Regions from separate parts of the Chryseobacterium mulctrae genome, predicted to be linked through region 2. Evidence: riboswitches for the same ligand, from Rfam matches in the RefSeq annotation. Region 2 holds a riboswitch; each other region holds the start of a gene.
What was found. A riboswitch is a leader RNA that binds a small molecule or an ion and turns the genes downstream of it on or off. The one in region 2 is predicted to bind cobalamin.

Region 1: another riboswitch for cobalamin. It lies ahead of FDY99_RS05030 (acyl-CoA thioesterase); the one in region 2 lies ahead of FDY99_RS02950 (YncE family protein).
Region 3: another riboswitch for cobalamin. It lies ahead of metE (5-methyltetrahydropteroyltriglutamate--homocysteine S-methyltransferase); the one in region 2 lies ahead of FDY99_RS02950 (YncE family protein).

Annotation. Positions count from the first base shown of each region.
Region 1 is NZ_VAJL01000001.1:1,141,233-1,151,766, reverse strand. It holds gene FDY99_RS05050 (PspC domain-containing protein) at 1-30, opposite strand, end outside; gene FDY99_RS05045 (PadR family transcriptional regulator) at 42-371, opposite strand; gene FDY99_RS05040 (XAC2610-related protein) at 668-1,360, shown strand; gene FDY99_RS05035 (HD domain-containing protein) at 1,338-1,928, shown strand; gene FDY99_RS05030 (acyl-CoA thioesterase) at 2,090-2,473, opposite strand; cobalamin riboswitch at 2,587-2,763, opposite strand; gene FDY99_RS05025 (SGNH/GDSL hydrolase family protein) at 2,842-3,639, opposite strand; gene FDY99_RS05020 (ATP-binding cassette domain-containing protein) at 3,674-4,333, opposite strand; gene FDY99_RS05015 (YcxB family protein) at 4,673-5,161, opposite strand; gene FDY99_RS05010 (endonuclease MutS2) at 5,295-7,442, opposite strand; gene FDY99_RS05005 (GNAT family N-acetyltransferase) at 7,667-8,176, shown strand; gene FDY99_RS05000 (uracil-DNA glycosylase) at 8,350-8,991, shown strand; gene FDY99_RS04995 (hypothetical protein) at 8,999-9,481, opposite strand; gene FDY99_RS04990 (DUF456 domain-containing protein) at 9,491-9,982, opposite strand; gene FDY99_RS04985 (mechanosensitive ion channel family protein) at 10,106-10,534, shown strand, end outside.
Region 2 is NZ_VAJL01000001.1:670,973-681,506, forward strand. It holds gene FDY99_RS02915 (DUF5686 family protein) at 1-1,360, shown strand, start outside; gene folP (dihydropteroate synthase) at 1,436-2,284, opposite strand; gene FDY99_RS02925 (DUF1599 domain-containing protein) at 2,397-2,960, shown strand; gene FDY99_RS02930 (BT_3928 family protein) at 2,966-4,075, shown strand; gene FDY99_RS02935 (TerB family tellurite resistance protein) at 4,165-4,515, shown strand; gene FDY99_RS02940 (S9 family peptidase) at 4,544-6,676, shown strand; gene tpiA (triose-phosphate isomerase) at 6,760-7,518, shown strand; cobalamin riboswitch at 7,671-7,860, shown strand; gene FDY99_RS02950 (YncE family protein) at 7,964-9,241, shown strand; gene FDY99_RS02955 (T9SS type A sorting domain-containing protein) at 9,250-10,371, shown strand; gene FDY99_RS02960 (T9SS type A sorting domain-containing protein) at 10,424-10,534, shown strand, end outside.
Region 3 is NZ_VAJL01000001.1:4,245,869-4,256,402, reverse strand. It holds gene FDY99_RS19825 (hypothetical protein) at 1-610, shown strand, start outside; gene FDY99_RS19820 (VOC family protein) at 607-987, shown strand; gene FDY99_RS19815 (hypothetical protein) at 1,059-1,568, shown strand; gene FDY99_RS19810 (Lrp/AsnC family transcriptional regulator) at 1,577-2,038, opposite strand; cobalamin riboswitch at 2,192-2,375, shown strand; gene metE (5-methyltetrahydropteroyltriglutamate--homocysteine S-methyltransferase) at 2,777-5,101, shown strand; gene FDY99_RS19800 (NADP-dependent oxidoreductase) at 5,144-6,145, opposite strand; gene FDY99_RS19795 (SDR family oxidoreductase) at 6,157-6,921, opposite strand; gene FDY99_RS19790 (SDR family oxidoreductase) at 7,154-7,858, opposite strand; partial or broken gene FDY99_RS19785 (alkene reductase) at 7,978-9,069, opposite strand; gene FDY99_RS19780 (winged helix-turn-helix transcriptional regulator) at 9,177-9,593, shown strand; gene FDY99_RS19775 (KTSC domain-containing protein) at 9,710-10,156, shown strand.

The DNA of each region.
Region 1 (10,534 bases), 470 kb from region 2:
TGCGAGTCCTATTGAGAGTGTCTTGTTCATAGCTTTTGTTTTTAAAGTTTTTGAGTGATTTGGTTTACAGAATCTGTTAATTCTTTCCAGGTGATTTGAAGTTCAGATAAAAACGTTTTGCCTTTTTCTGTAATTTGGTAATATTTTCTGGGAGGTCCTCCTGTAGATTCTTCCCATCTGTAGGAAAGAAATTCTCCATTTTTCAATCTTGTTAAAAGAGGGTAGAGGGTTCCTTCCACTACATCCAGTTTTCCTTTTTTCAGCTCATCTATTAAATCAGAAACATACATTTCGCGATTGTTGATAAGGCTTAAAATACAGAATTCCAGAATCCCTTTTCGCATTTGCGCTTTGGTATTTTCGGTATTCATCTTTAATAGGTTTTGTTAATTAGTTATATAATTTTCAGTTTTCGGTTCCTAGCTAGTTGAACCTATTCCGATTTTACATTACAAAGATATGTAATTAAAATGGTAATATGCAATACAAAGTAGTGGAATTATTTTTAAAATAATTTTAAATAACTGAAAATCAGGTTAATAATTTTTATTCATGATTTTGTGCTATTATTAAATATTAGAAATAAACTGAATATTTGAGCTTAAATTTTTATATTTGTTATAGATTTTTCGGGTTTTAATTTGAAAAATTATAAAAACTACCAACCATGAATTACAAGAAATTTCTAATGACATTCGTTCTTTTAGGAGGACTTTGTAGTGCGCAAAATTATTTTGAGTTAGCCAATGTTTCCAAAAGTTTTAATGTTGTTGTCAACATGGTGACGTGTACTGAAAGGAAATGTAGTGGGAAAGCAACATTTGATCTTTACGATAAAAATACAATGAAGAAATATCAAAGTTTCTCTTCAAGTGATTTTTATTTAGATTTAAATGAAAACCAAAAACCTGTTTTTGATTCGTTGAAAAATTCGGTCGTTTTTGATGATTTTAATTTTGATGGAGCGGAAGATCTTGCCATTAGAAACGGAAATACCAATCATCAAAGTCCTTTTTATGAAGTATATTTGAATGATAATTCTAAACAGCAGTTTGCGTTGAATGATGAATTGACAAATCTTGTCCGTTCGAATTCCGGAATGTTTAAAACAGATTCTGAACGTCAGCGAATTATTGCTTATCAAAAAAATGGATGTTGCTGGAATCTTACCTCAGAATATTTATTGGTTCCCGAGAGAGGATTATTAAAAGTATTAGAATTTGAAGAAGACACGAGAGATCCTAAAAAAGTGACAACCGTAAAAAGAGAATTTATAGATTATAAGTGGTTTGCAAAAACGACAATCTATCCTAGAGAACGATATTTTAAAGAAGAAAATGAAAATACAGAAAGAAATTGATTTTATCCTCGCAGTAGACGCATTAAAAAATGTGCAGAGAAGAAATTATAATGCAGATGATTCCAGAAGAGAAAACACGGCCGAACATTCGTGGCAGATTATTATTTTAGCCCAAATTCTTTTTCCTTACGCCAAAAACAGAGCCGATATAGATTTGTTGAGAGTCATCAGAATGCTGTCAATTCATGATTTGGTTGAAATTGAAGCAGGTGATACTTTTCTTTTTGACGAAGCAGCGATGGTTGGGAAATTTGAAAGAGAAAAACAATCTGCCCAAAATATTTTCGGAATTTTAGACGAGCCGATCCGTTCAGAATTTTTTAATCTTTGGCTTGAATTTGAAGAAGAACAAACTCCCGATGCCATTTTTGCTTGCGCCATCGACAGAATTATGCCTTTCATTCTTAATTCTTACACCTCCGGAAAAAGCTGGACTGAAGCAAAAGTAACGGAACTTCAAATAAGAAATATGCTTGAAAATGCAATCAGCAGAGCTTCTGATGAAATGGGAGAGGCTTTTCAGACCTTACTTAACCTAAGTTTGGATTCTGAAAAAGTTTTGAGATAATTTTTATTCCCACAGATTTCGAGTCGATTGTCTGAAATTTATTTTTAGATAATTTAATAAAATGAAAAAGTTTCGGCGGGCCTTTGGCCCGCCGAAACTGCTAAAAAACATTTGAATTTAATGTTGAATTTCGGCGACCGAAGGTCGCCGAAATTCTTTATCTATAGTATTTGAATTGGTTTCTTAAATTCATCAATCGCCACAAAAGTAAAATCTCCCACAATAGCTTTTTCCCTTTCGTAAGAATACATTTGCTCGGTGTAGATCTCAACATTCACTTTCATACTTGTTTTTCCAACGTGTGAAACTTTTCCGATAAGCTCTACAATCGTTCCTGCTGGAATTGGTTTTTTAAAATCGATTTTATCGCTACTTACGGTTACTACACGTTTTCTTGCAAATCTTGTTGCGGTAATAAAGGCAACTTCATCCATCAATTGCATGGCTGTTCCTCCGAAAAGAGTATCGTAATGATTGGTGGTATTAGGGAAAACGGCTTTGAAAATTCTGGTTTCCGATGATTGAATTCTTTCTTCTGTAGTCATATTTCATTATTAATTAAAGCGAAAATGAAATGATATTGGAACCAACAGAATTATTCAGGAACATGAAATTCCTGAAAAGACTATAAGATCAATCAACTTCAAATCGCGAAAGTTTTTGTCTAAAGAAATAGGCAGGTCTCCTGACTTGTAACATCTTTATACCTTCCCATGCCTTTGCACAGTGGTTTTTATAAAGACTTCGGTTACTTACAGTTGCGCGACAGTTCGTGATTTTCACACGATTCCCTTTTAATCTGTAGTTAAACAGAACCAATTTCCTGAAAAGTATTAGCATGAAGCGATACGCCAAAAGCTAAAGACTTTTCGGGTGCAAAAATAAGAATAATAAAAGAATATATGGTAAAGAATTATTCCGGGTTGCTGTAAATAATCTGGCTGATTGCTCTTCCTTCCTTAATTGTCCAGAAAGTAGTGTATCGGTGTTCACCCGAACCATTGATCATATAAAGAAAAATATGATCATCATCGATTGAAGTTACGCCCATATTATCGAAATCCATAGTAGGATCAAACATATTTTTAATCGCTTCTCTTACAAAAACAGAACCTCTTCCGGGTTGTTGTACTCGAACTGATTTTATTTCTTTTAAATCTTCAGGAAGTTCTTTTCCGAGTCCCCAGGTTTTTTGTTTGTCTATTTTAACGATATTTCCTTCTGCATCTTTTTCCTGCTTTTTAAATTTTGCACTTGACGGATAAATGTCAATCACCACTTTCGTTCTTTGAGCAGTCGGTATTTTCTGATTATTATTGTCGGTAAAAGTAATCGATCTTCCGTTTTTAGATAATACCGGAGTAAATTTCGGAAGCTGATCGATAAATGCAATACGACCTTTGTTTACCATTCCTTCTTTATTAAGACTGTCATATCTCACAAAAGGCTTTGGAAGCTCTTCTTTTTCAGGATATTTTATCCAGATCCATTCAGTTTCTCCGGGAGCGGGTTTTACATAAACAAAAACATCCCCTCTTTTCATCCTGATTTTGTCAACAATTTTACGGTAATCTTCTTTGTGTACACGCACCATTGCATAACCTTCTTCGGCTTTTACTACGCCAAAAGGAACTTTATTCTGAGCATTGATCAAACTAAAAGAAAAAATACAGAATAGCGATAAATAGATTGCTTTGTGGATGAAAGTCATGATAAAAAGAATATTTATAGCTCAAAGATATAAATTAAATATTTTTTGGAAGATAATTAAACCTTTTCAATTCTGTTAAATCTTTAATTGATTTTAAATGACCATCAGAAAGAAGAAAAATATCATTTGAAATATCTAAAACATCATGATATTGATGATCTGAAATAATAAAGCCTTTATCAGTTTGTTGTTTAATAAATGTTTTAATTTCGGTTACTACTTTTGGCGAAAGACTGTGAAACGGCTCATCCAGCAAAATGAATTCTGCTTTAGAATAAATAATCAGCAAAACTTCTACAATTCTAAGTTCTCCTCCTGAAAGTGTATTCGGAGTCTCATTTAAAAATGGTTGAATGAATTCAGATTGAGAAATTTTTGTACTGTTTTCTTTATCACAAAACAAATCTATAAGATTTTTGATCTTTATATTTCTCGGTAAAAATGAATATTGAGGTAAATAAGCAATTTTGTTTTTTCGGTCAAATTGATTTTGTAAAATCGTATTGTTGAGCTTTATATATTGTGTATCACCTTTTATCGATCCAAAAATAATTTGAAATAAAGTTGACTTTCCCGAACCGTTTCTTCCTAAAAGCCCGGAAATATTCCCGGTTTCACAGCTTAAGTAAATGTCTTTCAAAATATCTTTTTCACCAAAAGATTTTGTAATGCTGTCGATATGAAGCTTGCTCATAGAATAAATGAAATAAGTTTTAAAATACAACCAAAAACAACTGTGATCATCCAAAGTGATATTCTTGAAAATCCAAAGTTAGCATAGAAAAGATATTCGTTTTTCAATCTTAATTCATAGATAAAATAATGCATCAACGGGAAAATAAATAAAAAACCAAAGCTGAAGTTTTTAAAATTTATTCCTGCAGGAAAGGAGGTCAACAAAGAAAATATAATTCCCGGAATGAGAAGTTTCCTGTAAAAGATCCACAATATTTTAAGATTGACAAGCATTTTCAAAAATAGAAATAAAAATAAAAAGAGAGAATCAAATAATGATGCTCTCTTTTGTTTGCAATTAATAATTTAAAAGCCTTGCTTTCACATTATTTTTTTCAATAATATTCCTTAATTCTATAATTTCACTTTGTGAAAAGTATTTTTTCGGAACCATATTCATCGTCGTTTTACTTTGATAAATCAAAAACCAGTCTTTGGTTTCTTTTACTCTGTGGACTGTATTCCATGTAAAATCGCCATCAAATGTTTCTCCTTTTGTCTGAACTTTTTCATCAGTGAAAGTATAAACAATCTCTTCCTGAATTTTCTTGTTAGAGTAAAAAGCATTTTTCAAACGGAAATAAGAACGGATGATGATAAAAACAAAAACAGCAGCAAACCAAATCGATGCAGATTTGAAAATTTCCTTCGTATTATATTCAGCATTAGAAAAGTTTAACCCAAAAATGGCTAATATTATTAATGAAAAAATAATAATTCTTGGGAATGAATTTTTAATATTAAAATTCAGAAAATCCTTAAATGTGATATGAGTTTTTACAGTCATTTAAAATTAATAATCAATAAAATAATTTGATAAATCGTCTGAATATTCAAGCTTAAGCGACTTGTTCGCAACTCTTTGCTTCTTAAAATATTAAAAGTAAAGGATAATCTTTGCGTTGAAAATTAATTCAAAATTAAATCCTCTCCAGTTCGTCAGCATCAATCATTGTCTTAAACGTTCCATAATTTACCGTTACTTTATTTCTCGATATTTTTTCAATCGTTCCCACACTTGTACTTCCGGTAATTCTCACACGTTGCCCTTCTTTCATCCAGACAGCGCGGTCAGTTTTACGTTTTTCTTCGATTTTTTCATTGGTTTCGGTAATTTTTTCGATAACTTCTTCTTTCTTCAGCTGTTGGGTAATTTTTCTTTTTACCACTTGAAGACGCTTAGATTCATCTTTATCTGCACCAATCTTTCTGAATTTTTCCTGCTCCAGAATTTTTACGAAATCTTTCACCACATCTTTCCTCGATTTTCCTTTTACATAGCTGTCAATGAAAGATTCAATCTTGGTTCCGAACTGAAGTTTCCGATGCTCATCTTCGTACAATTTCTGAAAATTAAATAGCTTTTGCTGTAGCTGTTCGTTTAGCTTTTGCAGATTATCACGCTTATCTTCCACCGATTCTTTTCTTTCGGCAAGATCAGTTTTCAGTTTTTCAACTTCGTATTTTTCCTGTTGAAGCTTTACAATCGTTTTATCTAAATTCACAATATCATGTTCCACTTTTTTCTTCGCAGAATGAATGATAAATCTTGGGATTTTATTCTTTTCAGCAACTTCAAAAGTAAATGAACTTCCGGCTTGTCCGATTTCCAGTTTGTACATCGGTTCAAGCGTTTCTTCATTGAAAAGCATTGCCGCATTTTGCGCATTAGGAAGCTCTTCCACAACCAATTTGATATTCGTGTAATGCGTTGTAATGATCGCAAAACTCTTCTTATCATAGAAAAACTCAAGGAAACTTTCAGCCAAGGCGCCACCCAATTCAGGATCAGAACCGGTTCCGAATTCGTCGATCAGTAAAAGCGTATTTGCATCGGCTTCACGGATAATCCCGCCCATTTTCTTTAATCTTGAAGAATAGGTCGAAAGATGATTTTCAATAGATTGATTATCCCCAATATCGGTCATGATTTTATCAAAGAAAAACATCTCAGATTTCGGATGCGTAGGAACCAAAATTCCACTTTGAATCATCAATTGAAGCAATCCTACAGTTTTCAGCGTAATAGATTTTCCTCCAGCATTCGGTCCGGAAATACAGATAATTCTGTTATGATCTGTTAAACTTAATGATTGTGGGAAAATAGTTTTGTTTTCAGCTTTATTTCTCAAAAACAACAAAGGATGAAAAGCTTCTCTTAATCGCAACGTTTTATGACGATTGATTTTCGGTAAAACTCCGTTAACAAGTTCTGCAAATTTGGCTTTAGCTCTCGTTAAATCAAGATCGAAAATATACATTTGATATCTCCAAAGCTGAGGTTGGAATTCTGCCAATTCTGCGGTTAGTTTTCTCAGAATTTTGTCTATTTCCTTTTTCTCTTCTTCTTGGTCTTCCTTTAGCTTAAAATAATGCTTTACTACAGAATCGGGTTGCATGTAAGTAATAGAACCTGTTTTTGATAGTCCTAAAACTCTTCCAGCAACTCTTTTTTTGTATGCCGATTTTACCGCCAAAACTCTTTGGTCGTCAATAATCGTTTCGCGAATATCATCCAAAAATTCACTTTGTCCATAATTGAATAAAGCACGATTGAAATTTTCTGTAATCGCTTTTTTGGCATGTTGAATTTCAGTTCTCAACTCTTTCAAAATCGGGGAAGCTTCACTTTTTACTTCGCCAAAACGGTTAAAAACTTTATCAACTTTATCAATAATTTCTTTTCTAAATTCTAATGCAGTAACATCCTTTATCAAATTGGGAAAAGTTTCGGGCATGGTTGGAAAAAACTTCTGCAGTTTCCCGATTTGCTCCGTTAACGTTTTTATTTTGATAAAAGCAGAATTTTCTAATCGATAATTCTCGATCAGCATTACTTTTAGTTCATTTTCAATATCTTCATATTCATCAAACGGAATCGCATTCGAACTTTCAAAACTCGATAAATATTCGGATGTTTTTTTTAATGAAACTTCGGCTTCGTCAATTTCCATCGGACGAAGTTCAAGGATTTTATCTCTCGTTTTCGGAGAATATGCAAAAGGAGCAATTTCCGCGAGCAATTGCGGAAACTCTAATTCGTCTAAATCTTCTTTATTTATATACACAGTGCAAAGATAATTAATTTGAAAATGAATTAATTGGAGAATTTGAAAATGTATTTTTTAAATTTAACCCAAAAAGAAACAAAAGTATTGGCTTGAATAGTAAGGGTCTTTAAAATTTTCTAAAGCTGATGGCCTTCTCTAAAACAATATTTATTAAACACAAATTATTAATGTGTTTAAACTTTTGTGCTTTTTATGGTTGAAAGTTTTCTTACATTTAATAGATGAAAATAGAAACCGAAAGATTAGTTTTAAAATCAATCGACGAAAGTCATGTAGAAGATATTTTAAAGATTCGAAGCAATGAAGTAGTCAATCAATTTGTCAAAAGAATTTCGCCAAAAACAAATTATGACGCGTTGGATTTTATTTTGACAATTAAAAAGAGAGTAGAAAACAAAGAAACATTTTATTGGGGAATTTCTTTGAAAAATCAACCCAATCTGATCGGAACAATCTGTTTATACAGATTTTCTGAAGACCGAACGGAAGCTGAGGTCGGTTATGAATTACTACCTGATTATCACAGAAAAGGAATAATGTCTGAAGCCTTGAAAGCGGTTTTGAATTTCGGTTTTAATGAGTTGTATTTAAATGAAATTTTAGCGTTCACTAATAAGTTTAATGAAAATTCAAAGTCATTACTTCTAAAAAATGACTTTACTTTGGAAGAGGGAAGAGTGGATGAAGGTTTTCCGGATAATTTGGTTTTTAGTTTAAGGAAAAATATATGATTTTGTCATTCCGACGAAGGAAGAATCTCAATTCTAATCATTAATTTTGCTAATAGATTTCTACATTACGCTTTGCTTCATTCAGAAATTGAAGATTCGATGAAGTCAATGACAGTCTAATGTAAAAATTGAATTTTCAAATTAACTCATTCTCAAATTTTCAAATTGAAATCATGACCTGGACAGAAATTTTAGCCCCAATAAAAAGCACAGAATATTTTACTCAACTTTGGGAAAAAGTAAAACAAGAGTACGCAATAACAAAAGTATTTCCTCCGAAAAATCAGATTTTCAGAGCGTTGGAATTAACTGCTTTTGAAGATGTGGAAGTTGTAATTATTGGCCAAGATCCTTATCATAACGATTTTCAGGCAAATGGTTTGTGTTTTTCAGTTTCAGAACAGGTTACAGCGCCACCTTCGCTTAAAAATATTTTTACTGAATTAAAAGATGATGTAGGAGTGGAGCGAACTTCAAAAGAGTTGGACGATTGGGCTAAACAAGGTGTTTTATTGTTAAATGCAACATTGACCGTTCGTGCGCATTCTCCAAATTCTCACAAAGATTTAGGCTGGGAAAAATTTACTGATTTTATTATCAAAGAAATTTCAGATAAAAAAGAAAATGTAGTTTTTGTTTTGTGGGGCGCTTTTGCACAGAAAAAAGCCGAACTGATCAATCCGGCTAAACATTTTATTATAAAGTCTGCACATCCATCACCTTTTTCTGTATACAGAGGTTTTTATGGAAGCAAACCTTTCTCGAAAATCAACGAATATCTTGCTTCAAAAGGTAAGAAAACAATCTCTTGGTAGAAGTGGTTTAATTATTTTCTTTACTAATTTCAATTCCTATTTTATACATTCCCGAAAGAGATTTTGTACCCTTCTGTGATGTTGGATATGGAGTGATTTCCTTTAAAGAAATAGAATACCCATTAAATGATTGAGTTTTGTGATAATCTTTACCCTTAACTTCTGCAGTTGATAATTGTAAAATCATAGGTCTGCTTGTTGTGCTCATGAATTCAACATTGGCAACGGCAACTCCTGCCCAAACGCACTGAGTTCCTTCAGGACAACGGCTGTCTTCTGCAATATTTTTGAAGGTGACATTCATCTGAAATTCTTGCAAGAATTTATTTTCTCCTTCACGGAAATAAATAATCTTACCTTCTTTTTTAAGAGGTGTTTCGTTCACAATGGTGGCTTCTTGCTTGGTTGTAGTTTGTTTTGTGGTTTCTTTCTGCGCATTGCAGTTTACTAAGCTGATAAAACTTAAACCTACGATTATATTTTTATACATTTTTATAAATTATATGACGTTAACGATGTCTAAAATTACAACTAAAAGCATTGCAATTCCTACAACTAAACTAAATCCTGTTCCGTAAATAAAACCGATAAAAGCACCTTTTGTAGATTTTAATGCTTTGTTCATGTCTTTACTGTCGTGTAAAAGTTCACCAATAAAAACTCCGGCAAACATTCCTACCAAAAATCCAAGGGGAATTGGAATGAAGATTCCTACAATTGTACCGATGATCGAGCCTATACTTCCCCAACGTGTTCCACCGTATTTCCTGTTGGTTTTTGCAGGAATTACATAGTTTAAAACAGCGGACGCAAGTGTAAGAATAACGAAAGCCCAAATATAAAGAACTGAAAGATCAGAATCTGTTCCGTATTTATAAATTAACAATCCGGCAAGGCTTAAAACAAGCCCCGGTAAAACAGGTAAAAAAGTTCCTAAGATTCCCAGAATAAGTAAAATAATACTTAACAGAGAAATTAATGAGTGATCCATATGTTTTTAATTAAAACTAAGTTAGCAAAAAAGTTATTTGTTCTATTTATTTGGGATGATAATTGCTGATAATATTCAGATTTATAAACCAAAATCATTCCTAAATTACCTAAATTTGTTGTAATGAAAGACGAAATAAAAGATACCAAGAGTTTTTTTCAGGAAATCAGTGAACAACTTTATATTTATGTAAGCAAAATCTCTCCATCCGGAACGGATTGGATTTTTCATATTATTGTTAAGATTGGATTACTGATTGCTATTTTTTTATTGTTTGACTTTATTTTCAAACTCATCATCAATTATACTTTTCTGTTTTTTCACAACGAAAATAAATTTCCTGTTTTAAAATCTGTTTATCAGTCAAGAATTACTAATTCCGTAGCACATTTTATAGCATTGAGTTTTATCGCTTCAATGCATGAGTCTATTTTTGTAGGTGCACTTACCAAAACCACGATTTTTATTCATCGTGCGGTTAATTTGGGTATGGTTCTTATTCTTGCAGGAATGCTTTATCGTTCTTTAACGGGTTTTAGGTATTATTTCACA
Region 2 (10,534 bases):
AAGTTACGCTTTTGCCACTGCAGATTATTTTGATTTTAAAACACCCATTGAAGAAAATCCGAAAGACTTTAAGGGCTACACGATTGATGTGAAAAACTCTGATGGAAAACTCATTGATCAATACCGTACAGAAAATTTAACAGATCGTGAATCAACAACTTATACTAAAATTGACAGTTTAAGCAGTAAATATAAGCTTGACCAAAAAGCAAAAGCATTGACAGGTTTATTGAAAGGAAAAATCAGACTGGGAATTGTTGATTTTGATTTAGCCAGGATTATTGGTTATAATAAATATGAGCATTTCCGTTTTGGAGCAGGTGCTAAACTAAACGAGAAATTCAATAAATATATTTCCCCCGATGCGTATTTCGCCTACGGAATTTACGATAAAGACTTTAAATATGGAGCCGGAGTTGACGTTCGTACAACATTAGAAAAGAATTCGTTTTTCAGAGTTGAATATTTTAATGATGTAATGGCAGCCGGGCGTTTCTCAGAAAACTTGTGGAATTTCAGAATGAAAATTATGAATTCGGGAGTTGCCTTAAATAATGGAGTTTTCTATGGTTATGAAGGTTTTAAAGTGAGTTATGAAAATGATATCACCAACGGATTAACTCTGAATGTTTCAGCTAAAAAAACACAGGAAGAATCTAAATTCGCCTACAATTTTAAAGGTTTAGGAAGTCAGTTTGAGATTACTTCATCAACAATTACGTTAAAATATTCTCCTAATTCGAAGAATATTATGACGCCCACTGGAAAATACACTTATGAACAAAACCTTCCGGAACTATATCTGAATTACGAACAAGGCTTTAAAACTCTAGATGGAGATTTTAATTTCAGCAGATTTGATGCACTTTTCGTGCACAACTTCAAAACAAAATTAGGAGTCACAGGAATCAGAGCTTACGGTGGAATTATCACCGGCGACGCACCGATTTGGAAAAATTTCACCATGAACGGATTAGGAAATGGCCACGGTGGACTCAATTTCAACCTGACTTCATACCTTGGTTTTGCCACAATGGAAGGTGGAAAATATTACAACGATAAATTTGTCGGCGCATACTTAACGCACAGATTGCCTTGGTATTTTAAAAGCTTCGGCAAGAACGTTTCAAGCTTTGATTTTATCTACAGAGGAACAATCGGTGATATGAAAAATAAGGAGTTCCATCAATTTGAGTTTCAAAAATTGGATCATTTGTATACTGAATTAGGCTTAGAATGGAATAATTTCCTATCCTCACAATTTAATTTAGGATTTTTCTACAGGGTCGGACATTACAACACCCCAAAATTTAAAGATAACTTTGCCATTCAATTTAAACTGAAATTATTAGGATTTTAAAGATGGTAAATAAGTAATATTATTTCATTAGAAAATTCTCAAGATTTATATTTTGTGAGTTTTTTTAGGTTCAATTTAATTATTTAAAAACTCATCAACTGTTTTTTTAGCTTCACTTACATCATGCACACGAAGAATTTTTGCTCCTTGTTCTAAAACTTTTAAATGCAACTTTTGAGTTTCTTCGTTGATTTCTAAAGGCGATTTCCCCAAAGGTTTATAAATAAAAGACTTTCTTGAAATCCCTATTAATAAAGGATATTTCCCAAAACCTAAGAACTCTACTTCATTAATCATTTTCATTTGATCTTCAACCGTTTTTCCGAAACCGAAACCGGGATCCAAAATAATATCTTTAACTCCTTTTTGTAATAGTTCGTTTGTTTTTTTTGTAAAATATTGATTGATATTCAAAGTAATATCATCAAAATTTACTTTTTCATGCATTGTTTCATAAAAAGGATTGACGTGCATTAAAATATAGGGTAGTTTGGTTTCAGCAACTACATCAAACATTTTCTCATCAAATTGTCCCCCAGAAATATCATTCACCAGATCAATTCCTTCGTTAAAACCAAATCTCACGGTTGCAGCATAAAAAGTATCCAGAGAAATTAACACTTCCGGAAACTCTTTTTTGATTTCTGAAATTACAGTTCCGATCCTTCTGATCTCCTCATCACTACTCAAAAATTCAGCATTCGGTCTTGTAGATTGGGGACCAATATCAATAATTTCACCTCCATCTTTCAATATTTTTTCAGCGTGTTGCAATGCTGATTTTTCATTATTAAATTTTCCGCCGTCAGAAAAAGAATCAGGTGTAAGATTTAGAATTCCCATGATTTTTGGCGAACTTAAATCGACTAGCCTTCCGTTGCAATTTAATGAATGATTATTGATGAATGATGAATGATTTTCCATATCACAAAAATACTACTTCTGGCTTCTTACTTCCAACTTATAGCCAAAAAACTGCGCCCTGATTCCTCTTACCTAAAACCTAATTTGTATCTTTGAAAGATTAAGAAAATTTATGTCAAAAACTTCAGAACAGTTCGGTAAAATCATCAATGAGTGTCGTGATCTTTTCAGTAAAAAAATGCACGATTATGGCGCAGCGTGGAGAGTTTTACGCCCAAGTTCAATTACGGATCAGATTTACATTAAAGTCAACAGAATCCGTACGTTACAGATGACCGATGTAAAGATGATTGACGAAAGCGAGGAAGGAGAATTTATCGCTATCGTTAATTATTCGATTATCGGATTGATTCAGCTGGAAAAAGGTCTTTCGAATGATTTTAATGAAAATCCTGAAGAAATTTTAAATCTTTACGATAAATATTCTGCTGAAGCACAAGCTTTAATGGAAAAGAAAAATCATGATTACGGTGAAGCCTGGAGAGATCTGAGAATTTCTTCCATCACCGATTTAATTTACCAAAAAGTATTGAGAACCAAACAGATTGAAGACAACCAGGGAAAAACTTTGGTTTCTGAAGGCTTGGATGCCAATTATTTTGACATGCTGAATTACGCAGTTTTCTGTCTGATCAAATTTTCTGAACAAACAATTCCAAACGACCCAAAAAACTAATTAATATGATCAAAGGTTTATTACGTTTCATTATCGCTGTTATTTTCATCGCTTCAGGTTTTGTAAAAGCTGTAGACTTAGTAGGTTTTTCCTTTAAAATGGAGGAATATTTTTCGCCATCGGTCTTTAATATGCCATTTTTGGAGAAATTTGCCCTGCTTTTTTCAATTATCGTGGTAGTTCTTGAATTATTCTTAGGCTTTTTATTATTACTAAAATTAAAACTGAAATTCACACTTTCTGCGCTGATTGCACTTTGTATTTTCTTCGGATTTCTAACGTTTTATTCAGCATACTTTAATGTAGTAACCGATTGCGGATGTTTTGGTGATGCGATTAAATTTACACCTTGGGAAAGCTTTGTGAAAGACGTTGTACTTTTGGTTGGGCTGATTATTCTTTTTGTTTTATATAGAAAAGAATTCAAGAAAAAAGATGCTTACTCAGATAATAATAAACCTGAAAACAATAAATTTAAATCGGTTGCTTTTGGAGCATTCTGCGGAATTATGATTGTTATTATGACCATTGGAATTGTTAACGAACCAATTATTGATTTCCGTGATTATAAAATAGGAACGGATTTGAAAGCTGAAAAAGCTAAAATCCTAAAAAATCCTTTTGAATACAAGACTTTTTATTCAATGAAAAATACTAAAACCGGTGAAGTTTTAAAGGTAAATTCGGACGATTATGTAAACCAGACAAAATATTGGGAAGAAGGTTCACCCTGGAAAATTGAAGAAGGTAAAAACGAATCTAAACTCGTTAAAGAAGGTTATAAATCTGAAATTGTAAAATTCAAAATTGAAGACCCTACCGGAATTGATTTAACCGATGAAGTTATCAATGCTCCGAAAGCAATTTTAGTTTTTGCTTATCATCCGAAAGAAGTTTCTCCGGAATTAATTAAAAACGTAGAAGCAAAAGTAAATGCTCAGAAAGGAGCTGTAATTTACGGTGTTTCTACCGATCAAAATACTTTTAAAACCATTAAAAATGCAATGATGGACGGTACAGCCATCAAAACCATTGCAAGAAGCAATCCTTTTGTACTGGTTTTAGAAAAAGGAAAAATTGTTGACAAAAAACCTGCGAAATATTATGTTGACTAGAATTTTATAGTCAATTGTGAATGGTAAATTGTCAATTTTAAAACCAGGAAAACATTAAACTTAGAACATTAAACTTTAAATATATAAAAATGCATAAATCAAATAAATCTATTGCCGGTTATCACTTATTAATGATCCTTTCGTCTGTTGACGGAGAATTTGCTCCGGAAGAAGGAATGTTGGTACAGCAATATCTGGCTGACGAATTTCCATTTAAAATGAATTTAGATAACGAATTGGAAACTATCGCATTGCTTAAGCCTGAAGAATGGAAAGATCATTTTGAATTTCACGGATGTTGTTTTTTAGATGATTCTACGGAAGAAGAACGTTTAAATTTCATCAAGTTTGCGAAAACTCTTATTAAAGCTGATGATAAAGTGACAGACGAAGAACATACTTTCTACGTTCTTTTGAAAAATCTTTGGAATCTGAAGTAAAAAATCACCGAAAAACAAAAATATAAACATGAAAAAAATTTGCTTATCCCTATTAATAATGAGTATGAGTACAGCCCCATTTCAGTCTCAGATATTTCCTGATTTAAAAGCTCCGGTTGCTGACAAAAAACAGCATTTGAGAAATATTCATGGTGATAAGGTGAACGATCCTTATTACTGGATGATTGATTTTTTCAAAAAAGGAAGAGATTCTACGCAGGTTGTAGAATATTTAACCGCTGAAAACTCTTACTGGGAAAGCATGATGAAAGATACAGAACCTTTCAGAGAAAAGCTTTTTCAGGAAATGAAGGCAAGAATCAAGGAAAAGGATGAATCTGTACCTGTTTTCAGAAAAGGTTATTACTATTACACCCGAACTGAAACCGGAAAACAATACTTCAAATATTGCAGAAAAAAAGGAAACCTAAGTGCTCCTGAAGAAATCATTCTGGATGTAGATCAACTTGCGGAAGGTCATGCTTATTATTCTGCATCAGGTTTCAGCGTCAGTCCTGATAATTCTAAAATGATTTACGGAGTTGATGATGTTTCAAGAAGACAGTATAAATTATTTTTAAAAGACCTTACTACCGGAAAAACGACCGATTTAGGAATTAAAAATACAACAGGTTCTGCAACCTGGGCAAATGACAACAAAACCATTTTCTACACCGGAAAAAATCCTGAAACGCTTTTAACGGAGAAAATTTTCAGACATTCTTTAGGAACTGACCCCTCAAAAGATGTGTTGGTATACGAAGAAAAAGACAAAACCAATTATATTGGCGTAGGAAAATCGAAGAACGAAAAAATCATCATGATTGTTTCTTCGGCAACAACTTCTTCAGAAACAAGATACATCAATGCAGATGAACCGAATGCAACGTTCAAGGTTTTCCAACCAAGAATGAAAGATGTTTTGTATGATGTAACTCCTTTAGAAGACAAGTTTTTGATCACAACCAATAAAGACGCCCTCAATTTCAAAGTGATGGAAACTCCTTTGGATAAGACAGGCGTTGAAAGCTGGAAAGATTTCATGCCACACAGAAAAGATGTTTTGATGGAAGGAATCAGTGAATTTAAAAACTATCTGGTTTTCAGTGAAAGACAAAACGGACTTTCGCAACTGGTTATTTTGGACAGAAGAACCAATAAACGGGAATTCTTAAAATTTGATGAACCAACTTACACGGTTTATCCATCAGGAAACCCTGAATATAATACAGATTATTTCAGATTCGGATATACTTCGATGATTACTCCAAGTTCACAGTACGAGCAAAATTTACAAACAGGAAAAAGAACTTTACTGAAGCAGCAGGAAATTTTAGGCGGTTATAATAAAGCTAATTATGTTACCGAAAGACTTTTTGCCACTGCAAAAGACGGTACAAAAATTCCGATTTCCATCGTTTATAAAAAAGGATATAAGAAAGACGGCAAAAACCCACTTCTACTCTACGCTTACGGATCGTACGGAAACTCAATGAATGCGACATTCAGCAGTACAAGACTGAGTCTTTTAGACCGAGGCTTTGCTTTTGCGATTGCACATATTCGTGGTGGACAAGAAATGGGAAGACAATGGTATGAAGACGGAAAAATGATGAAAAAGAAAAACACATTTACCGATTTTATCGATGTTGGAGAATATTTAGTTAAAGAAAAATACACTTCACCAAAACATTTGTACGCTCAAGGAGGAAGTGCAGGTGGACTTTTAATGGGAGCTGTTGTCAACATGAAACCAGAACTTTGGAATGGAGCCATTGCACAGGTTCCTTTTGTAGATGTTATTAATACCATGTTGGATGAAAGTATTCCTTTGACAACGAATGAATACGATGAATGGGGAAATCCTAACAACAAAGAAGCGTATAATTATATGAAATCTTATTCTCCGTACGAAAATATTGAGAGAAAAAACTATCCGAACCTCCTTGTTACAACAGGATTGCATGATTCTCAGGTACAATATTTTGAACCTGCAAAATGGGTAGCAAAATTAAGAGATTTAAAAACAGACAAAAATGTTTTATTCCTAAAAACCGATATGGAATACGGTCACGGTGGTGCTTCAGGAAGATTTGATTACCTGAAAGATATTGCTTTGGAATATGCATTTATGTTTAAACTGGAGGGAATTAGTAAATAATTTAGCTCACGCAGATTTAGCAAATTTTGCAGATTTTAATTTTAAATGAAAAACAAAAGAAACAAAAAGATAATATAGAAACTATGAGAAGAAAAATAGTTGCAGGAAACTGGAAAATGAACAAAAACGTCATTCATGCTCAACAATTAATGATTCAATTACTAAGCTATAAAAACAACAATACAACCAACTGTGAAGTTTGGATCGCACCGCCTTCTTTGTATCTAATGATGGCAAAAGATATCTTCGAAAAAAACGAAATCGGAGTTTTTTCTCAAGATATGAGCGAATATGAAAGCGGAGCTTACACAGGTGAACTTTCTGCAGATATGTTGGAATCCATAGATGCAACAGGTTCTTTGATCGGTCACTCTGAAAGAAGACAATATCACGGTGAGAACGACGAAAGCTGCAATAAAAAAGTAAAACTGGCTTTAGATAAAGGTTTAATTCCTGTTTACTGTAATGGTGAAACTTTAGAGCAAAGAAAAGCTGGACAGCATCTTGATGTTGTAAAAGCACAAACTGAAACTGCTCTTTTCACCCTTTCTGCAGAGGAAATCAAAAAAGTAGTGATCGCTTACGAACCAGTTTGGGCAATCGGAACAGGTGAAACTGCTACACCAGAACAGGCACAGGAAATTCATGCTCACATCAGAGGAATTATCGCAGAAAAATATGGACAGGAAGTTGCAGACGAAATCTCTATTCTATACGGAGGTTCTGTAAAGCCAGATAATGCGAGAGAAATTTTCTCTCAACCTGATATCGACGGCGGTCTTATCGGTGGAGCTGCATTGAAACTTGAAGATTTCTCAAAGATCATTGAAGGTTTTAATTAAGAAATAATTCATATTAAAAAAGTAAAGACATATCATTTGGTATGTCTTTTTTGATTAATTAAATAAAACAAACACTTAATAAACAACTATTATTCAACATAATTTGAAAATTATTAAATTTTCACTAAAACAATAATCAATTTTTAAATAATATCTTTGCAAAAGTTTAAGGTTGAACGCATGCGTTCATTAATAGGGAATCAAGTGAAGTAAAATAATTCTTGAGCTGTACCCGCAACTGTAAGCTATTCAACTTATTATTAAGTACACCACTGAACTTCAGGTTTGGGAAGGTTATAATAAGATGCAAGCCAGGAAACCTGCCTTAGATTAATTTCAACTTTCGGGAATAAAAGTTTATGAGATCAAATCTTCGGATATTTTTTCATGACTTTTTTTTCCTGCAGTGAAGTTTCGGGAACAAAACTTTAAATTTAATTATATCATGAAGAAAATCTATTTTCTTATTCTTGCATTTGTATTTTCATTTGCAATTGCTCAAACTGAAGGAGTTTTAGTACTCAACGAAGGCGGCGCCGGAAGCAATAATGCTGAAATTTCGTTGATCAATAATCAATCGGCACTTACCAACAATTATTTTAAACTTAAAAACAATAATGCAACATTGGGTGATACCGCTCAAGACATTAAAATTTTTGGCGATAAGATTTTTGTAGTTTTAAATATTTCAAACCAAATTAAAGTCATTAATAAATCTGATTTCACTTTAATTACAACAATTTCTACCAATCTTAACAATCCAAGATATATTGCTTTTAATGGGAACAAAGCTTATGTAACCAATTGGGGAAGCGGCAGTAGCACTACTGATGATTATGTAGCAGTGTTTAATCTTAACAATTATACTCACGAAACCAATATTCCTGTAGGAAATGGTCCTGAAAAAATCTTCAGCAAAAACAATAAACTCTATGTTTTATTGAAAGGAGGTTACGGATTGAACCATTTTATGGATGTCATCAACACTACAACCAATACTGTAGAATCGCAGGTAAATGTAGGAGATTCACCCAACAGTATTTTTGAAAAAGACAATTTACTGTACATTATGAGTTCGGGAGATCCTTACCTTCCAACTTCTTTCGGAACATTGACGGTTTATAATACAACAAGTCAGACTACGGTTTCGAGCACTACATTTCCGGTAGGGGTAAAACCATCTTATATGGATACCGACGGAACGAATATTTATTACATGAATGAAGCTTCAATCTACAAAACACCAATTGCTTCACCGTCAATTAACACCTCTCCAATTGCAGTTACACCCATTACCGTAAACAGTTATGGAACTGCATACGGATTCAATGTTGTTAATAATAAGATCTATGCAGCTGACCCTTCAGGATATGTTGCGGCGGGAAAAATTTATGCTTACGATCTGCAAGGTGCTTTATTGAATACTTTTACGGTAACTTCTTTACCAAATCAAATCATTGCTTACAATAATGCATCTCTTTCTACTATTGAAAGCACAAAAACATCAAAATTAATTGTATATCCAAATCCTACAAGTGACAGATTCTTTGTACAAGGCTTAAATTCTGGAAATATTCAGGTTTATGATGTAAACGGAAGAATCGTTATCAATGAAAAATACAATGAAAAAGGAATTAATGTAAGCGCATTATCTAAAGGCGTTTATGTCGTAAAAATCACTGATAAGAATATCAACTTCAACGAAAAGTTAATTATTAAGTAATTTTTAAAATGAAAAAGGCATCAAGTTTTCTATTTACTTTCATCGTTGCGCTGTATATGTCACAATTTACAGCCAACGATGTAAAGTTTTTTGTAGGTACAGGTTCAGAAACGGCATATTTTGTTGCCGATTTTAAAGACGGTACCGATGACAGATCATATGTTTGGGGGGTAAAATTCAATCCCGGGCAAAATATTACCGGCCCGCAAATGCTTCAGATGATAAAAACTGCAGAACCTGCATTTGATTACGGAACAAGTTTCGGAGGAGGATTTTTAGATAAAGTTCAATTTAATGACCATTCTGCACAGTCCGTACCCGATTATTGGAGTTTATGGGCAGGTGATAACACCAATGGTTGGTCTATGGCAGGATGGATGAACAGCGGAACCATCTCAAACGGAGAATGGTATGGCGCAAGTTACGGTTTTAGCAATCCTACAGCTGAAGCTCCTGCAACAGCGATTCCTGCTTATAGTTCATTATGGTATAATTCTTCGCAAATCATCAATTGGATCGGAACGGGAACCAATAAAAGTTTAGTGGTTGTAGATTTTGGAACCGATAATTCTAACGGAAACGCCAATTCTTTTGTTTTTGGAATTCAGTATAACGGAACCATTACTGCGGAACAAGCTTTACAGTTAATTGATGCACAATCAAGCACATTTAGTTATACTTCTACAGCGAATCAGGTTTCATCTTTATCATTAAATTCTTTCTCAGGAACAGCAAGCGGAACAAATACTTGGAAGTTATACAAAGGAACCAATTTGTCAAACTGGAAAACGAATACTAATCTTTCAACAATCACTTTAAATAATAACGATTGGTTTGGATTAAGTTTCGGAACAAGAAGACCTTTTACTCCAACAGAAGCCAATGTTAATTTAAGTGTTTCTGATGCTGCAAAACAAAGCTTTAAAATTTATCCAAATCCTGCGAGTGATTTCGTGATCATTGAAACTCAGGATAACATTAAAGACATCAACATCTACTCTGTTTCAGGACAAAAAGTTTTGAATACTCAGAATAGGAAAATCAATATTCAAAGTTTGAAATCGGGAGTTTATTTGATTGAAATTAAAACAGACAAATCAATAACGACTCATAAGATTATCAAAAAATAATTCAACATAGAGCATCTTTATGATGCTCTTTTTTTCACTTTAAAATTCATCAATGAAAAAATCAATACTTCTTTTTTTAATTTTTATATTCCAATTTTCATTTGCTCAACTTACAGAAAATGATGTCAAATTCTGGGTTGGTACTGGTTCTAAAAAAGCTTAT
Region 3 (10,534 bases), 3.6 Mb from region 2:
TCAAAGTTCTAAACCAGAAAATGTAAATATTGATGTGAAAATTTCAGATTCAGAAATTGATTACTTAGAATTTAAACCAGATAGTATTTCTAATGTGAAGATAAAAGGATTTGAGGTGATAAGCTCTTATTCTTACAATCAGACCAAATTTGTAACGGGATATTATAATCCTGTAGATGGCAAAACCGTTGCTCCCGATACAGAAAAAGATAACGGACAAAGACTTTTGGTGTTGAATAATAAAAATGAGATCATTTTTAAAGGACAAGGTGGCGGAGATACATATCTGTACCAACCTCATTTTTACAAGAACAAGTCTGACAACAAAATACTCATCGTCTGTCAATTAGCTTTTGAATATTTTTTCGGTGGCGAAGTTTTTCTGCTTGAAAAAAATTCTGTAAAATACGTTGGAAACATTGATCTAGAGCCTTTTGATATGGAGACCTCAATGACTGAAGTTCTTAAAATTTACGAAAAGAAAAACGCTATTCATTTTAAGTTTGATTCTGATTCTCTTTTGCTAAAACCCGGAAATGAAGACATTAAGATTAAAAATAATGATACTGAATATATTTATGAAAAGGGAGTTTTAAAATTTAAAAAATGAAAATAAATAACATAGACCATCTTGTCTTAACCGTTGCAGACATTGATAAAACGATAGATTTCTACACCAACATTTTAGGTTTTGAAGTTGTAATATTTGGAGACAACAGAAAAGCACTGACCTTCGGAAATCAGAAAATAAATCTTCATCAAAAAGGAAAAGAATTCGAACCGAAAGCTGAATACCCAACTTCAGGTTCAGCCGATCTATGTTTTATCGCAGAAACCAATATTGAGGATGTTTTAGAAGAACTAAAACAGAAAAATATAGAAATCATCGAAGGAATTGTAGAAAGAACTGGGGCAACCGGAAAGATTAAATCGGTTTATTTCAGAGATCCTGATTTGAATTTGATAGAGGTGAGTAATTATTATTGAAATGAATATTTTTTTAATAATTATTCATTATTTGTTTCTAAATTAAGTTCTATTTTTACGAAAAATTAATCATGAAAATCACTTATTTCATTCCTATTTTAATCTTAATATCTTCTTGTAACCCGAAAAATGGGAATAATGAGATTAATCAAACTGTTTTTAAAACTAATCAGCCTAAACAAAGCCAATCAAAACAAATGAATGATAAAGAATTGATAGAAAATGTGAAATTAGCAATAAACCCTAAATTTCAGGATTGGGTTCTTTTTAAAAACGGAACTTATATCATATTTGATGATATAACTAAAGTTAAAAATATCAATGATGAAGCTATGGTGATGATGAAAGAATTTGGACCAGTTTTCGCCGGTGGTCCTGCAGGAGATTTTAATACAATTCATCTAACAAAAACTGAAGGTTGGATTGTTTCAGGTCACGGATATGGAATGTATACTTATGTTTCTCCTTCTGAGATTCAAAATGAATCTGCTAATGATATGGAAATTGGATTATTGGGGAGATCAAAAAGAGATTTAGATGGTAAAAAACCGGAAATCATTTATGTAAATAAAAGTAAATAGTCCTCTTTCTAAATACTCACTCCATGAATATTCTTCACTTCCGCCATCACAAAAGTACTGTGTGTACTTCCGATAGAATCTACACTTCCTAATTTATTAAAAACAAAATTCTGATAATGCTTCATATCTCTTACCTGAACCTTCAGTAAGAAATCAAAATCGCCTGAAATATTATAACATTCTGCCACCTCATCAATCTGCAGAATATCTTCCACAAATTGGTTTCCTACGGAACGGTCATGAATTTTGAGTTTAATTTGGCAAAAAACGGTAAATCCACGATTAAGTTTTTCAGCTTCCAAAACGGCTGCATAATGCTTAATATATCCTTCTTGTTCTAATCTTTTCACACGTTCAAAAACAGGTGATGTTGAAAGATTTACTTCTTTAGCTAACTCTTTTACGGTCAGTTTTGCATTTTTTTGGAGGATCCTTAGTATTTGTAAATCCTTTTCGTCGAGTCTTTCCACAGAATAATATTTTTTTTTTGATTATAATTTTCAAATTTAAAGAATAAATATTTTTTATAATTAAAATAAAAAGAACAATATCCTTTATTTTCAAATTAAAACCAATCAATTCACTTTAACGCTATCTTTACCAAAGAAATTGTTCTTTCACATACTTCATCAAACGGAAAAGGTTTTACTCAAGTAAATTAATAGGGAATCGTGTGAAAATCACGAACTGTCGCGCAACTGTAAGTAACACACCAAAAGTTTTTGTCCGAGAATATCCACTGTGAAAACGGGAAGGATGACAAAAACTGTTACAAGTCAGGAGACCTGCCTGTTCCGAATGATCAATGCTCTCGCGAATTGGAGTTTTTGGATCAACAGATGATACTTTTGAATGTATTTTGGGTTTAAATTTTAATTTTTTTAATTTTTAAACGCAAAGATTTTCTTTTGTAAACGCATTATTTTAAGGAGCAAAGAATAGCGATGAATCGCTGATGAAGCTTATTGTTAACGTTAGCTTCATAAAATCAATTTATTGATTAACTCTTTGCTTTCTTAATATATAAAGAATATTGAATTAAAACTTTGCGTCAAAAAATAAAAAAGTTTAAGCCAATCCTTTTATTAAAGGAATAAATTACGTCATTATTGTATCTACTCTATTCCTTAAAATTTCTTTCTAAGAGAGCATTACGAAGCATCTGAAGAACTTTTAAAATCATTATTTAATTTAAAAGTTTTAAAGAAATGCAAACACACCTTCTTGGCTATCCGCGAATTGGTAGCAACAGAGAACTCAAAAAAGCCTGCGAGCAATATTGGTCAGGCAAAATTGTTTTAGACGAATTATTAGAAGCCGGAAAAACCATCACTCAAAGCAACTGGAAACTGCAGCAGAAAGCAGGAATTGACCTTATTCCTTGCAACGATTTTTCATATTATGATCAGGTTTTAGATATGACTTTAATGGTTGGAGCGATTCCGGAACGTTATCAGGAAATTGCTTTCAAAAAATCAGAACTCGATCTATATTTTGCGATGGCAAGAGGATTTCAGAAAGATGGTTTGGATATTACCGCAATGGAAATGACGAAATGGTTTGATACCAATTACCACTACATCGTTCCTGAATTTCAGAAAAATCAGGATTTTAAATTATTCTCCAATAAAATTATTAAAGAATTCATCAGCGCAAAACAAGCGGGAATTAATGCAAAACCTGTGATCATCGGTTTGCTGACCTATTTATTATTAGGAAAAGAAAAAGAAGAAGGTTTTGATAAACTAGATCTAGCGCAAAACTTACTTCCGGTTTATATTCAGATTTTAAAAGAACTTGAAAATCACGGTGCAGAATATATTCAGTTTGATGAGCCATTTTTGGCGTTAGATATAAATGAGAAAGCGAAAGAAACCTATCAGTTTATTTATGCTGATATCAGGAAACAATTCCCAAAACTAAAGTTTATTGTTGCGACTTATTTTGAAGGGTTAAAAGACAATCTTTCATTAGCAACTACCCTTCCGATCGATGTTTTGCATATTGATCTGGTTCGTCATCCTGAACAATTGGATGAAGTTTTAAACACAATTCCTGAAACTTTAAGTCTTTCATTAGGAATTGTTGACGGAAGAAATATCTGGAAAAATGATCTCAGCCAGTCTTTAAGTTTTATAAAAAAAGCTGTTGAAAAAATTGGTTCGGAAAGAATCTTTATTGCTCCCTCTTGTTCATTACTCCACTCTCCTTTCGACCTTGATTCTGAAAAAAACGAAGAAATTTTATCTCCTGAGATCAAGCAATGGTTGGCTTTTGCTAAACAAAAAGTCTATGAAATTGTTCATTTAAAAAAATTAGCTTCAGAAAATCCGGATTACAATGCTTTACAGGTTTTAGCTGAAAATAAAAAAGCAATTGAGAACCGTAAAACCTCAACCTTAATTCACAATCAGGGCGTGAAAAACCGTGTCGATGTGACAACTAAAGAAGACGCGCAAAGAAATTCGCCGTTCAATATCAGAAAAGAAACGCAGCAGGAAGTGTTGCAACTTCCTTTGTTTCCGACAACAACAATTGGTTCATTTCCGCAGACGAAAGAAGTGAGAAACTGGCGTTCAAAATTCAAAAAAGGAGAATTGAATGCCGAACAATACGATACTTTATTGAAACAGGAAACCGAAAGAACGATTCGTTGGCAGGAAGAAATAGGGATCGATGTGTTGGTACACGGAGAATACGAAAGAAACGATATGGTGGAATATTTCGGCGAACAGTTGGCCGGATTTGCATTTACACAAAATGGTTGGGTTCAAAGTTACGGAAGCCGTTGCGTGAAACCTCCGGTAATTTTTGGAGATGTTCACAGACCGAATCCGATGACGATTTATTGGTCGGAATATGCGCAGTCTTTAACTCAAAAATGGGTAAAAGGAATGTTGACTGGACCTGTAACGATTCTTCAATGGTCTTTCGTACGTGACGATCAGCCTCGTTCAACGACTTGTAAACAAATTGCTTTGGCGATTCGTGATGAGGTCAATGATTTGGAAAAAGCGGGAATCAGAATTATACAGATTGATGAACCGGCAATTCGTGAAGGTCTTCCGTTGAGAAGATCTGACTGGCAAAATTACCTGAAATGGGCGGTTGAAGCTTTTAGAATTTCGGCAAGTGGTGTGGAAGATGCAACACAAATTCATACGCATATGTGCTACTCTGAATTTAATGATATCATCCAAAATATCGCCGATATGGACGCTGATGTCATCACAATCGAATGCTCCAGAAGTCAGATGGAATTGTTGAATGCTTTTGCTGATTTCAAATATCCGAACGAGATCGGACCGGGAGTTTATGATATTCATTCACCGAGAGTTCCATCCAAAGAAGAAATGGTAGAATTGCTGAAAAAAGCACAAGCCGTGATTCCTGCACAGCAACTTTGGGTAAATCCTGATTGTGGTTTGAAAACCCGTCATTGGGATGAAACGGAAAAAGCGCTGATTGCGATGGTGGAGGCATCAAAAGAAGTCGCTGAAACATTTAAAAATAAACAAAATTTAGTTCAATAAATTATTTAGGCAGGAGTTGTAAAGCTCCTGCTTTTTTTAATATTATTTCCTTTTGATAACTACTTTTCCTTTTGCACGACCACTTTCTACATATTTTACCGCTGCATTTGTATTTTCGAAAGGAAAAACTTTATCAATTACAGGTTTTATTTTTCCGGATTCTATCACTTTTGTAATTTCTGCTAACTGCTTTCCATTGGCTTTCATGAAAAGAAATGAATAATTAATATTTTGTTTTTTAGCGATTTTTCTGACCTTACTACTCAATAATTTTGTAGCAAATTTCACATACCACGGCAGATTAAATTCTTCTGCAAAAACAGGAGTTGGCGGTCCGGAAATCGAGATAATTTTACCCTGAGACTTTACTACTTCAAAAGATTTTTCAAGTGTTTTAGAATCTTGGCTGTTTAGTACAACATCATAATCGATTAATACATCTTCAAAATTTTGTGTTTTATAATCAATCAGTACATCTGCACCGAGGTTTTTCAAAAAATTAAAACTTTTTTCACTGGCTGTTGTTGCCACCGTTGCACCGAGATGTTTTGCCAACTGTATTGCAAAAGTTCCAACTCCACCAGAGCCTGCCTGAATAAAAACTTTCTGACCTTTTTGAACCTTCGATTTTTCAACTAAAGCCTGCCAAGCCGTTAAACCAACCAAAGGAATTGAGGCTGCTTCTTCCATCGTCAAGTTTTTAGGTTTTAAGGCAACATCTTTTTCATTGATAGAAATAAATTCGGCAAAAGTTCCTATATGAAAATCTGATGGTCTTGCATAAATCTCGTCTCCAACTTTGAAGTTCTTAACTCTGGAACCTACTTTTATAATCACTCCAGCAACATCGTGACCTAAAATAAGTGGCATTTTGTAAGGTAAAATCAGTTTAAATTCTCCGCTTTTTATTTTTGAATCTAAAAGATTAACACTCGCTGCATAAATTTCAACTAAAACCTCATCTTCTCTCACAATCGGTTCGGGCATATCTGCAAGCTGGAGCTCACTGTTTTTATTGTAATGACTGATGCTAAATGCTTTCATAATTTCAATTTTTATTTAAGATACTGCTCTGATTTCTTAGGATTTACCAATCCAAATGTTAATTTAGGGAAAAACCTGTTGAGAAAGTATACCAATTTTGTATCTCCCACTCGAATTGTATAATTATCATTCTTTAAACCGAAAATCAAACCTTTTACCAACTCTTCCGTTGTCATTTTTTTGTCTGTTCTGGAAACTGTCATTTCAGTATCAACTACTGGAGGAAGCAGCTCAAATATTTTAACTTTGCTATTGATAATCCGCAGATGTTCTCTGAGCGATTTTGTGTAAAATGCCAATGCCGTTTTGGAAGCTGAATACGTTGCTTCGAGAAGTGACGGAACGTAGCTTAGAATTGAAGTTGTATTGATAATTGCACTTTCTTTTCTTGAAGTAAGCATTTCGAGAAAAAGATTATTTAAACGAATTACGCCGAGATAATTGACTTCCATTTCGTAAACCGCATTTTCAAAATGTTTTTCGTTTGGAACTCTTAAGTTAATTGCCGGAACACCAACTCCTGCATTATTGTATAGAATATCGATTCCACCTATTACTAGGACTTTATCAAAAAGCAATACTGCATCTTCTGCTACAGAAACATCGCTTTTTATGACAATAAGAGTTGGAAACTGTTTTTTTGCTGCCTCAAGTTTAACTTGATTTCTACCTGTAATAATAACTTTGGCTCCAATTTCTAAAAACTGTTTAGCAGCTTCCAGTCCGATTCCTGAAGCTCCGCCTGTTATCAGAATTGTTTTTCCTTTTAATTCCATGATTATATTTTAAAAGTTAAAATTCTCTGTTGGTACATTTAAATTGTGTTTAAAAAATTTCATAAAAATTAATTTCCCCCGCCCCTAAAGGGAGTGATTTTATGAAATTTTAAAGGTATTTTTTTCACTTTAAGAATGAGAAATAAAATCCCAAAGCTTTGGGATGAAAAGTTGACTTTCAAACATTTCACATTAATTATTATCTCTAATATAGAATTTTTTTTAGTTTGTTTTAAACTAATTCTTTTGCAAAAAACTGTTTAGAGTCTCCTACCGGAACATCAAATTGATTTTTTGCGAGTGCCAAAAACAATTCGTCAGCAACTTCAGAAGGAGTAATTCCGTTGGCTCCACCTATTTCTGCTGAGAAATCTGTGTTTACTAATGGTGGATACACTTCGTAAATCTGAACATTCTGTTGCTCTTCATAAGTTTGTCTCAAAGCAAGTGTGTAGCTATGTAAAGCTGCTTTTGTTGCACCATAAGTCGGCAACATTTTGTGGCTTCCAAAAACTGCAATTGATGAAATATTGATTACCGCTGCTTCCGTTTTTTGAACTAAATGAGGGAGCAAAAGTTCTGTGAAATGAATGACGCTGAAATAATTGGTGTTCATTTCAATCGCTGCTTTTTCATGTGCGTTTTGAGTTTCGTTTAATAGATAAGCAAATGCAGCTCCTGCATTATTGATAATTATGTTTACTTCAGGATGATTGTTTTTTAGATCTTCTACAATTCTTAATCTATCTGCTTCTAAAGAAAGATCACCTTGAATTGCTACAGCGGCATCAAGTTGTTGTAAAGCATTTTGAAGACGTTCTTCGTTTCTGCCATTAATGATTATTTTGTTGCCTTCTGCGTTTAGTTTTTTAGCGATAGCTAAACCAATTCCGGCACTTCCGCCACTGATGAATATTGTATTACCTGTTGTTTTCATTTTTTGTTTGTTTTAAATGTTGTATGTTGTTATGACTTGGTTTGCGACAGGGATTGCAGCGGCATCCTTTTGTGAAACAAAAGATATAGCGGAAAGCCCGCCCGTTCGCCCAAATATTTTTAATTGTTAAGAGTCGGGTAATCTGTATACCCCTTTTCGCCAGGCGTGTAAAAAGTCGTCTGATCCGGTTGATTGAGTGGTGCATTGGTCTTGAAACGCTCTACCAAATCGGGATTGGCAATAAAAGGAGTTCCGAAAGAAACCAAATCTGCGTCGCCATCTTGTAAGACTTTTGTGGCAGTTTCTTTGTTGAAACCACGGTTGATAATGATCGTTCCGTTGTAGATTTTGCGGAAATGTTTTGCGACTTCCTGAATAGCATAAGAATTATCTGAAACATCTGTAAAAGGCTCTATTAAATGCAAATATGCCAAATCGTAATCATTGAGACGAGTGACGATGTAGTTGTAAAGTTCAATGGTTTCATCGTCGACTAAAATCCCCATGATACCGTTGAGAGAAGGATTTAGACGAACTGCTACTTTTTCTAAACCTCCTACTTCTTTAATGGTATCGAGAATTTCGAAAAGAATTCTTGCCCTGTTTTCTATCGAACCACCATATTCATCGCTGCGGAGATTGGAATTTTTGCTAAAAAACTGTTGAAGCAAATAACCGTTTGCACCATGAAGCTCTACTCCATCAAAACCAGCCTCGAAAGCATTAAGAACTGCCTGTTTGAAATCATTTACGGTTTGTTTAATGTCTTCTGTAGTCATTGGTTGAGGCTCTTCGCTCGGCTGAAAACCTTTAGCTGTAAAAACTTGTTGTTGAGGATTTACGTTTGACGGAGCCAAAGGTTTTTTACCATTATGCAAATCTGGATGAGAATAAGCGCCTGTATGCCAAAGCTGTGCGAAAATCTTTCAGCCTTCTTTGTGAACTGCTTCTGTGGTGAGTTTCCAACCTTCGATTTGTTCTGGGCTATAGATTGCGGGAACATTGATTACACCGACCGCTTCGGGACTGATGAAAGTACCTTCTGTAATAATTAAACCTGCAGTAGCTCTTTGTTGGTAATATTTTGCAGTTAGTTCAGTTGCTTTATTCTCCCGATTATCTGAACGGCTTCTGGTCATTGGAGCCATTACAATACGGTTTTTAAAATCTAAGTTTTTGCTCTTGTAAGCATCAAAAAGAATGTTTTCCATTGTATTTTAAATTTAATTCGATAAATTTGCTTGCGTTTTGCAAGTACAAATCTACAAATTACTTTCAAAATGCAAGTTATTTTATTTAATTATTTAAAAATAATTTTATGTCCAATTCAAAAAAGAGATCAGATTGCCCTATCAGCAGCTCATTAGACGTATGGGGTGACAAATGGTCGTTGTTGATTGTGAGAGATTTAATGTTTGCAAAACAGTGTACTTACGGAGAATTTCTAAAATCTGACGAAAAAATAGCGACAAATATTTTAGCTTCACGTCTTTTGATGCTTGAAGAAAATGGCATCATCAGCAAACAAGATCATCCTGACAGTAAAGCAAAAGTCTTATATAAACTTACCGAAAAAGGCATTAATCTACTACCACTATTGATAGAAATTAATCTTTGGGCTGAAAAATATTCTGAAATTCCTGAAAGTCAAAAGATAATTTTGAATGAGGTGAAGAAGGATAAAACTGGGTTTATTGAGGAGAAAATTGAGGAGTTGAAGAGGGAGGTTTTGTAGATGTAAAATATTCAGTGTAAATTATTTTCTATCACAAAACAAATTAATAATCAAAAACTTACGGTTTTCTCAATTTAAATTCTTAATTTTGCACCCCGAAATAAGGATTGTACGTTATGAAAAAAATAGGTGATTACAGAAAACTTCTTGAGGTAGACAATACCGCTACTTTGAAAGATTTAAAAACAATTTACAGAAATGTGATGAAAGATACGCATCCTGATAAATTTGTGAATGATGAAGAAGGGAAACTGGCTGCAGAAGAAAAAAGCAAATCTGTGATTGAAGCCTATCATTTTTTGGTAAGCATCAACCCTGAAACGCAGGAAAAATACAAAGAAGAATACACAGAAACAATTACCACTTCAATCATTACTGATTTTTATTTGGAGAAATCTATTCTAAAAGTTCAGCACTTGAATGGTAAAATGTTTGAATACATTGGTGTTCCTAGAAATACCTATATCAAAATGGTGAATGCAGATTCGCCAAGTCGTTTCGCAAGAAGACATATCTATGGGAATTTTACCTTTAGAAAGTCTGGTGAAGTAATGGTGGATTAATAATATCTGTTATTTTAAAATAAATGAAGACTTTCGGTTCATTCCGGAAGTCTTTTTTATGGTTTTTGGTTAATAGCAAAGGCGCAAAGCATTTGATTTAGGTAATGTTTTTAAGACGCAAAGATTTTATCTACGATAAAAATTCAATCTACAAAAAGTTACCGAAAATCTTCGATTTTCTTGCGCCTTAAAACGGTTTGATATTAAAAATTTTGCGCCTTTGCGTGAACCAACTTTTATAAAGCATTGCCTAGATTGCTACTTAAATACAAATACTCTGATTAGTTTTTTGAGATTGCCTCTTCGCTTCGCTCATCGCAATGACATAAAAAAGCGCATCAATAAAATTGATGCGCTTTTAGGTTAATTAAAGGTTGT